DNA from 2 places in the Stappia sp. ICDLI1TA098 genome. Region 1 is predicted to be linked to the other one. Evidence: predicted binding sites of a transcription regulator. Region 1 holds the regulator's gene; the other holds the start of a gene.
What was found. The regulator HrcA, encoded in region 1, represses chaperone genes, less so after heat shock. The targets are predictions, from matches to a motif close to GTTAGCACTCNCNNNNNGNGAGTGCTAAC.
Positions count from the first base shown of each region.

Region 2: groES (co-chaperone GroES) is a predicted target of HrcA. The motif match lies at 1,888-1,916, and genes of this name have one in related genera.

Region 1 covers NZ_JBTZBT010000003.1:492,887-497,274, reverse strand. The annotation lists gene ACSLUQ_RS17320 (multidrug effflux MFS transporter) at 1-250, opposite strand, end outside; gene ACSLUQ_RS17315 (M48 family metallopeptidase) at 329-1,069, opposite strand; gene moeB (molybdopterin-synthase adenylyltransferase MoeB) at 1,078-1,917, opposite strand; gene hrcA (heat-inducible transcriptional repressor HrcA) at 1,967-3,034, opposite strand; gene rph (ribonuclease PH) at 3,361-4,074, shown strand; gene rdgB (RdgB/HAM1 family non-canonical purine NTP pyrophosphatase) at 4,085-4,388, shown strand, end outside.
Region 2 covers NZ_JBTZBT010000002.1:297,907-302,294, reverse strand. The annotation lists gene groL (chaperonin GroEL) at 1-1,305, opposite strand, end outside; gene groES (co-chaperone GroES) at 1,475-1,762, opposite strand; gene ACSLUQ_RS11735 (TadE/TadG family type IV pilus assembly protein) at 2,051-3,715, shown strand; gene ACSLUQ_RS11730 (hypothetical protein) at 3,735-4,277, opposite strand.

The DNA.
Region 1 (4,388 bases):
CATAGATGCCGAGCCCGGCAAGCAGCACCGGCTTGCGGCCGAGCCTGTCGGCGAGCGGACCGTAGAAGATCTGGCCGGCGGCGAAGCCGACCAGAAACATCGACAGGGTCAGCTGCACCACCGCGTGGTCGGTGCCAAGCTCGCGCATGATGCCGGGCAGTGCCGGCAGGTACATGTCGGTCGAGATCGGCCCCAGCGCGGTCAGCGAGGCAAGCAGGATCGTCAGGGCCCAGGTGTCGGGCTTGAGCATGGCACGGGCCTTGATCGGTGCGCCGGACGGCGCGACAGGACAGGATGGGAGGGCACGGACGGAAAGCCGCCGAGGTCCCTACCCATAGAGATGCAGCCGCCCGCCCTCGCGCCGAAGCCAGTCGCGCGCCTCGTCGGTCTGCGGCGCCAGCCGGCGGCAGTGCGCCCAGAAGCGCGGACCGTGGTTCATTTCGGCCAGATGGGCAACCTCATGGGCTGCGACGTAATCGAGGATCGTCGGCGGCGCAAGCACGAGCCGCCAGGAAAAGGAGAGCTGGCCGCTGGCGCTGCACGACCCCCAGCGGCTTCTGGTATCACGCAGGGCGATGCCGGCGGGGGACCGGCCGAGCGCCCCGGCGTGCCGGGCAACCGCCGCCTCGAGATCGGCGCGGGCTTCGCGACGCAGCCAGTCGGTGAGACGGCGGGCAAGGTGATCCGGCCCGCCTGGAACGGCCAGGATCGGCTCGTCCCCGTCCTCACGGCGCGAGACCAGGCCGCGCAGCCGGCCCGTGGCTTCGATCCGGTGCTCGACGCCGCGCACGGGAACGACCCCGCCGGCGGCGAAGGCGACCGGATCGGGCCGCGCGGTCAGGTGTTTTTCAAGCCAGCCCCTGTGGCTCTCGGCGAAGCGCAGGGCCGTTTCCAGCGTGCCCTTGGCGGGAACCGTCATCACCGGATCGCCGCCGCCGCTTGGAACCCGCAGGATATATCGCTGTGCCCGGGCGTTGCGACGCAGGACAACCCGCTGGCACCCGCCCCCGACCTCGATGCTCACCGCCTCGGGAAGCGGTGCCGGGGCACCGGACACGATGCGTTTCAACAGTGCCTTCACCGGTCCTCGCCATGACTTTCGTCGTGAACCTCGGCGCCGCCGATCATCTCTTCGACGCGCCTCGGTGCGCTCCCGTTCAGCGGGTTCTTCTGCGACCAGCGATAGCGGATGGTCTCGAAACGCATGTTGCGCGCGTCGATCAGCAGCAGCCGGCCGAGCAGCCCCTCGCCAAAGCCCGCAATCTCCTTGATGACCTCCATCGCCTGCATGGTGCCAACCATGCCGGTGAGCGCGCCGAGCACGCCGGCCTCGGCGCAGGTCGGAAGCAGCCCCGCCGGCGGCTTTTCGGGAAAGATGCAACGGTAGGTCGGATTGGGCGTCCCGTCCTCGCCCTTCTCATGCGGCTTGAGCAGCGTCAGCGATCCGTCGAGCCGGCCGACCGCGCCGCTCACCAGCGGCTTGCCGGCATAGAAGCAGGCGTCGGAGACCAGATAGCGCGTGTCGAAATTGTCGGACCCGTCGACCACGAGATCATAGGCGGAGACGAGCGCCAGGGCGTTCATCGGCTGCAACCGCACGGGATGCGGCTCGACCTTCACATGGGGATTGAGCCGGGCGATCGCCTCCGCCGCGCTCGCCACCTTGGGCTCGCCGAGCTGGTCGGTGTCGTGGATCACCTGGCGCTGGAGGTTGGAGAGCGACACCGTGTCGTCGTCGACGATGCCGAGCGTGCCGACGCCGGCGGCGGCCAGATACTGCAGCACCGGCGCGCCGAGCCCGCCCGCGCCGATGACGAGCACGCGCGCCGCCTTCAGTTTCTGCTGCCCCGGTCCGCCCACGTCCTGGAGCACGATGTGGCGGGCATAGCGTTCGAGTTCGGCAGGGCTCAGGGTCATGTCGGTCCTTGAAGATTTCATGTCTTGCGCCAGGCGCGGTCCGGCGGCCTCAGCCGAGCAGCCGGCCGACCAGCCGGGCGGTGTAGTCGACCATCGGAATGATGCGCGCGTAGTTGAGCCGCGTCGGCCCGATCACGCCGAGCACGCCGATGATGCGCTCGTCCTGATCACGGAAGGGCGAAACGATGATCGAGGAGCCGGAGAGCGAGAACAGCTTGTTTTCCGAGCCGATGAAGATCCGGACCCCGTCGCCGCCCTCGGCGGCGGCGAGAAGCTGGATCAGGTCCCGCTTGCTCTCCAGGTCGTCGAAGAGCAGGCGGATGCGCTCCAGATCGCGCTCCGCCTCGAGCTGCGACAGAAGGTTGGAGCGGCCGCGCACGATCAGCGAGCCGGACTGGCCGACGTCGCCGGCGCGCGTGGCAATGCCGGTCTCGACCAGCTTGGCGGTGAGCTCGTCGAGCTCTTTCTGATGGCGATCGCGCTGCGTCTCCAGCTCCGTGCGCGCCTGCGCGAGCGTGCGCCCGCGAATGAGGTTGGTGAGATAGTTCGACGCCTCCACCAGCGCCGACTGCGGCAGGCCGGCGGGCAGGTCGATCACCCGGTTCTCCACCGAGCCGTCGTCGCCGACAAGCACCACCAGCGCCTTGAGCGGCTCGATGCGCACGAACTCGACGTGGCGCAGGCGGGCATCGGTCTTGTGGGTGAAGACGACGCCGGCGCCGCGCGACAGACCGGACAGCATCTGGCTCGCCTCGGTGAGAAGCTGCTCGCTGGTGCGTTCGCTGCGCGCGGCCTTCACCTGCACCTCGATGCGGTCCCGCTCCTCGCGTGTGAGATCGCCGACCTCGAGCAGCGCGTCGACGAAGAAGCGCAAGCCGCCCTCCGTCGGCAGTCGGCCGGCGGACGTATGCGGCGCATAGAGCAGACCGGCATGTTCCAGGTCGGCCATGATGTTGCGGACGGAGGCGGGCGAGAGCTGGATCGACGGCAGGCGCGAGAGATTGCGCGACCCCACCGGCTCGCCCGTGTCGAGATAGGTCTCCACGATGGAGCGGAAGATCTCGCGCGAGCGCTGGTCGAGATCGCGCAGGCTGACGGAAGGAACGCCCAGGGTCACTTTGCCATCCTCGAATTGCTGGCGCGTCGTGCGACCGCGGGCTTGCGGACGCTCGAACAGGCGAAAGCCGCGACGCACCCCGCCCCGGCACCGCCAGCGGCGGTCGCCAAGAACCCTATATAATGCTCCGGCGCCGGCATGTCACAACCCAAGCGGCGGGCGGCGCGAGGAGCATGCCTTGCCTTTTCCGTCCACAGGCGATTTCCTCGCGCTCCGTCCTGGTTTAAGACGGTGCCGAATGAACGGTGCCGGCACGAAGCCGCGCCATGGTCGGCCGGCCCGCGGGGGGCCTTTGTCGACTGCCGAAGCCACGAGAGGGAGACAACATGCGGCCATCCAAACGCGCAGCCGACGAATTGCGCGCCGTCACGCTGGAGCGCGGTGTTTCGAAGCACGCGGAAGGCTCCTGCCTGGTCAAGTTCGGCGATACGCACGTCCTGTGCACGGCCAGCCTCGAGGAGCGCATTCCGCCCTGGCTGCGTGGCCAGGGGCGCGGCTGGGTGACGGCCGAATACGGCATGCTGCCGCGCGCCACGGGCGAGCGCATGCGCCGCGAGGCCTCCGCCGGCAAGCAGTCGGGCCGCACCCAGGAAATCCAGCGCCTGATCGGCCGCAGCCTGCGCGCCGTCGTCGATCTGCCGGCGCTCGGCGAGCGGCAGATTTCCGTCGACTGCGACGTCATCCAGGCCGATGGCGGCACCCGCACGGCGGCGATCACCGGCGCCTGGGTCGCACTCAACGACTGCATCAACTGGATGCGCACCCGCGACATGGTGACGAAGCCGGTGCTGAAGGACCACATCGCGGCGATTTCCTGCGGCATCTATGGCGGAACGCCGGTGCTCGACCTCGACTATGCCGAGGATTCCGAAGCCGATACGGACGCCAATTTCGTCATGACCGGCTCCGGCGGCATCGTCGAGATCCAGGGAACGGCCGAGGGCGCGCCCTTCTCCGAGGAGGAGTTCGCAGCGCTGATGGGGCTCGCCAAGACCGGTATCGCCCGGCTCGTCGATTTCCAGAAAATGGCGATCCTGTGAGGTCCAGCCGATGAGCGAGACGCAAGTCCGCCGCAGGCTCGGCCCGGGCCGGCTGGTGATGGCGAGCCACAACAAGGGCAAACTGCGCGAGTTCTCCGAGCTGATGGCCCCCTTTGGTCTCGAGGTGGTCTCGGCCGGCGAGCTCGGCCTGCCCGAGCCGGAGGAGACCGGCACCACCTTCGAGGCGAACGCCGAGCTGAAGGCGCGGGCGGCGACCGAGGCCACGGGCCTGCCGGCGCTGGCCGACGACAGCGGCTTCTGCGTGGCAGCGCTCGGCGGCGACCCCGGCATCTACTCGGCCCGCTGGGCCGGGC
Region 2 (4,388 bases), on a different contig from region 1:
GTCCGGATTGTCGGAGGTCAGGGCCTCGACGGCCTTCTTGGCGCGCAGGAGAGCGACGCCGCCGCCCGGGACGATGCCTTCTTCGACGGCCGCGCGGGTCGCGTTGAGAGCGTCGTCGACGCGGTCCTTCTTTTCCTTGACCTCAACCTCGGTGGCACCGCCGACGCGGATCACGGCAACGCCGCCAGCGAGCTTGGCAAGACGCTCCTGGAGCTTCTCGCGGTCGTAGTCAGAGGTGGTCTCCTCGATCTGCGCCTTGATCTGCGCGACGCGGCCTTCGATGTCGGCCTTGTCACCAGCACCGTCGACGATCGTGGTGGTCTCCTTGGTGATGGCGACCTTCTCGGCGGTGCCGAGCATGTCGAGCGTGACGCTCTCGAGCTTGATGCCGAGGTCCTCGGAGATCACCGTGCCACCCGTCAGGATGGCGATGTCCTCGAGCATGGCCTTGCGGCGATCGCCGAAGCCCGGAGCCTTGACGGCAGCGATCTTCAGGCCGCCACGCAGCTTGTTGACCACGAGCGTGGCAAGCGCCTCGCCTTCGACGTCCTCGGAGATGATCAGCAGCGGACGGCTGGACTGAACGACGGCCTCGAGGATCGGCAGCAGGGCCTGGAGGTTGGAGAGCTTCTTCTCGTGAAGCAGGATGTACGGCTTCTCGAGATCGGCGACCATCTTCTCGGCGTTGGTCACGAAGTACGGCGACAGGTAGCCGCGGTCGAACTGCATGCCCTCGACGACCTCAAGCTCGGTCTCGAGCGACTTGGCCTCCTCGACGGTGATCACGCCCTCGTTGCCGACGCGCTGCATCGCTTCCGCGATGTCGGCGCCGATCTGGGTGTCGCCGTTGGCGGAGATCGTGCCGACCTGAGCCACTTCGGCCGAGGTGGAGATCTTCTTGGAGCGGGCCTCGAGGTCCTTCACGGCGGCAGCCGCGGCAAGGTCGACGCCACGCTTCAGGTCCATCGGGTTCATGCCGGCGGCAACCGACTTGGCGCCCTCGCGGACGATCGACTGGGCCAGAACGGTCGCGGTGGTCGTGCCGTCGCCAGCGATGTCGTTGGTCTTCGACGCGACTTCGCGCAGCATCTGCGCGCCCATGTTCTCGAACTTGTCCTCAAGCTCGATTTCCTTGGCGACCGACACACCATCCTTGGTGATACGCGGAGCGCCGAAGGCCTTGTCGATGACGACGTTGCGGCCCTTGGGGCCGAGCGTCACCTTGACGGCATTGGCGAGAATGTCGACGCCGCGCAGCATGCGGTCGCGGGCATCAGTGGAAAACTTGACTTCTTTGGCAGCCATTTTCAGGTCTCCTTGACAGAAAATCGCCCCGTGGGGCGCGGCTTGCGGCGGACGACGAGGTTCGGCGTCCCGTTTTCAGGGCCGGGGCGGAACCGGCTTTCGCCATCCGCCTGTCTTCGGCCCCCGCAAGCGCCCCGGCATGGGGCAGATCAGGGAAGGTGCGTCGGTATCAGCCGACAACGCCCATGATGTCGCTTTCCTTCATGATCAGCAGGTCTTCACCGTCGATCTTGACCTCGGTGCCGGACCACTTGCCGAACAGGACGCGATCGCCAGCCTTCACGTCGAGAGCGACGAGGTCGCCGTTTTCCTTGCGCGCGCCGGGGCCGACGGCGACGACTTCGCCTTCCTGCGGCTTCTCCTTGGCGGTGTCCGGAATGATGATGCCACCGGCGGTCTTGGCCTCGGAATCGACGCGGCGGACAACGACGCGATCATGCAAAGGGCGGAATTTCATGTTGTGCTCTTTCCTTTCCCGGCCAGCGTGGTACTTCCTCCGCCGCGTTCCGCGCCATGCATGGGTCAGGAGAGCGCCTGTCCCCCGCCGGCATTGCGGATCCGACGACGGAAGCCGCGGACCACGTTGGCACTCTGTTGATGAGAGTGCTAACAGCGAGCTTGATGTAGGATGGGCCCCGGCGGCTGTCAATGACTCAGCGTCGAGTTTTTCCCAAGCCCTCGAAAGCCTTCGAAATGCACGGTCCGTGCAAGGAATTCGAAACCTGACGGGGATACCGTCGGCGCCATGAAAAGACCCCCTTCCGACGCCCCCCGCCAGAGCGGAATCCGCGCGCGCCTTGCCGGCTTCGTCCGCGACAGGCGCGGCAACATCGTCATTCCCTTTGCCATCGCGGCGGGGCTGATGATCATGATTGTCGGAGCGGGCGTCGACTTTTCGCGCGGCTACACCGTCAAGATCGGCCTGCAGCAGGCGGTGGACGCGACGGCGCTGGCGGCGAACTACGACAGCAACGGCCTGTCCGACGCCAAGATCCGCGAACGGGCGGAAGCCTATTTCAACTCCATCTACAAGGATCCCGACGGGGTTGCCCCCGAGCTTCTCGTCTCCGTCGAGAAGGGAACGGTCAGCGTCACCGCCAAGACGAGCGTCCCGACCAAGTTCGGCGGCCTGCTCGGGCTGTCGGCGCTCGATGTCGAGGTCAACTCGCAGACCGTGGTCGGCAAGGCGGTCTTTGACGTGGCGATGGTGCTCGACAATTCCGGCTCCATGCGCGGCAGCAAGATGTCGACGCTGAAGAGCGCGGCGACGGATCTGACCAAGACCCTGTTCGCCATCAACGAGGAGAGCGACCGCAAGGACCGGGTCAAGATCGGGCTCGTGCCCTTCACCTCCTTCGTCAACATCGGTCCCGCGAACCAAGACGCGACCTGGATGGACAGGGAAGGCAAGTCGCCGATCCACTGGAAGAACTTCGAAACCCGGCCGAACGGCACGCCGGACCCGGCCGAGTTCGATCGTGACGCGCTGATCAACGGACAGCCAAGCCGCTTCAGTCTCTACAAGCAGCTCAAGTACACCAGTTGGCGCGGCTGCGTGGAGTCCCGGCCGATGCCCTATGACGTGGATGACACGGCGCCGACCGCGTCCAACCCGGCGACGCTCTATGTCCCGCAATTCGCGCCCGACGAGCCGGACGACTCCAATGCCGGCTGGTACGACTATTTCTCCAACAGCTATCTGTACGATGACGACGGCTCTTGCGACAGCCGCGTGCGCGACGTCTACTGGCGCGAGGGCATGGAGCGCTGGGAATACGCGCAGAAGCGGTTGTGCAAGTATCGCAGGCAAACGCGGAACTACGGCACGAGCTGGAGCCGCGGCCCCAATTACAATTGCCGCACCCAGGAACTGACGGACCTGACCAACAACAAGTCCTCGGTGCTCAACGCCATCAACAGCATGAACGCCGACGGCAACACCAACATCCATCAGGGTGCTGTGTGGGGCTGGCGCCTGCTGACGCCGCAGGCACCCTTCACCTCGGCCCGGGATCCGGAGAAGGAAGAGGAGGATACGGAATATGTCCGCATCCTCATCATCATGACCGATGGCGACAACACCTATGGTCAGCAGAATTCGCCCAACAACACCCAGCCGGAAGCCTATGGCTACGGCACGGAGGAGCGTCTCGGGCCCGGTGTGAACACGTCCTGGTCGATCCCAAACAAGATGGACGAGCGCGTCGCGCTGACCTGCTCGAACGCCAAGAAGGACGGAGTGCAGATCTATACGATCGCCTTCCAGATCCGCGACCAGAACACGGTCACGCTGCTGCGCAATTGCGCAACCACCTCGGCCATGGCCTTCGATGCCCAGTCGAACGGCGATCTCGTCGATGCGTTCAAGCGCATCGCCAACGAAATCACCCGCCTGCGCCTGAGCCGATAGAGGACAGTCCGCCGCCGCGTCAGTTCGCCTGCGTGGCGGCCTTCACGGTGAAGGGCAGGACGAAGCTGCCGGTCTTGTCGCTGGCCGTGTCGCGCAGCCGGGTCACCAGGCGGTAGTCGCCCGGACGCAATCCCTCGAACGCAAAACGCAGCGTGGTGTGGAACTCGCGGATCTTCACGCGGGCGCTGGCCCCGAGTTCGGCGAAGCCGGACTGGCTGGCAAGCACCTGACCCGAGGGGTTGAGGATCTCGTAGTCGGCGGCAAGCGCCACGCGGAAACCGTCGTCGGTCGCCGCATGGCCGAAGCCCACCGGTTCCGCGTAGACGACGAGAGGCTCGCCGGCGGCAAAGACCGCGTCGGCGCGCGGCGTATACTGGCCGTAGCCCGTGACATCGCCGGAAACGAAGGTGGCGGCGGTGAAGCCGAGCGGCGCTTCGGCCCAGGCCGCATCGAGCCGCTCATAGGCGGAGGCGAGGGCGGGCGGCACCGTGGCCGTGTCCTGGGCGGCCGCGCAGGTTGCGCCCACCGTCAGCAGCGCCACGCCTGCAAGAAGATGCCGCATGGCTCCGCCTGGGGTCCTGCCGCCGCAAATCCCTGTTCTCGTCATCCTAAGCCCCCGCCCTGATCTGGTCCGCGACGTGCGGTGAAACCGCATTTTCGCAGCGCCCGTATA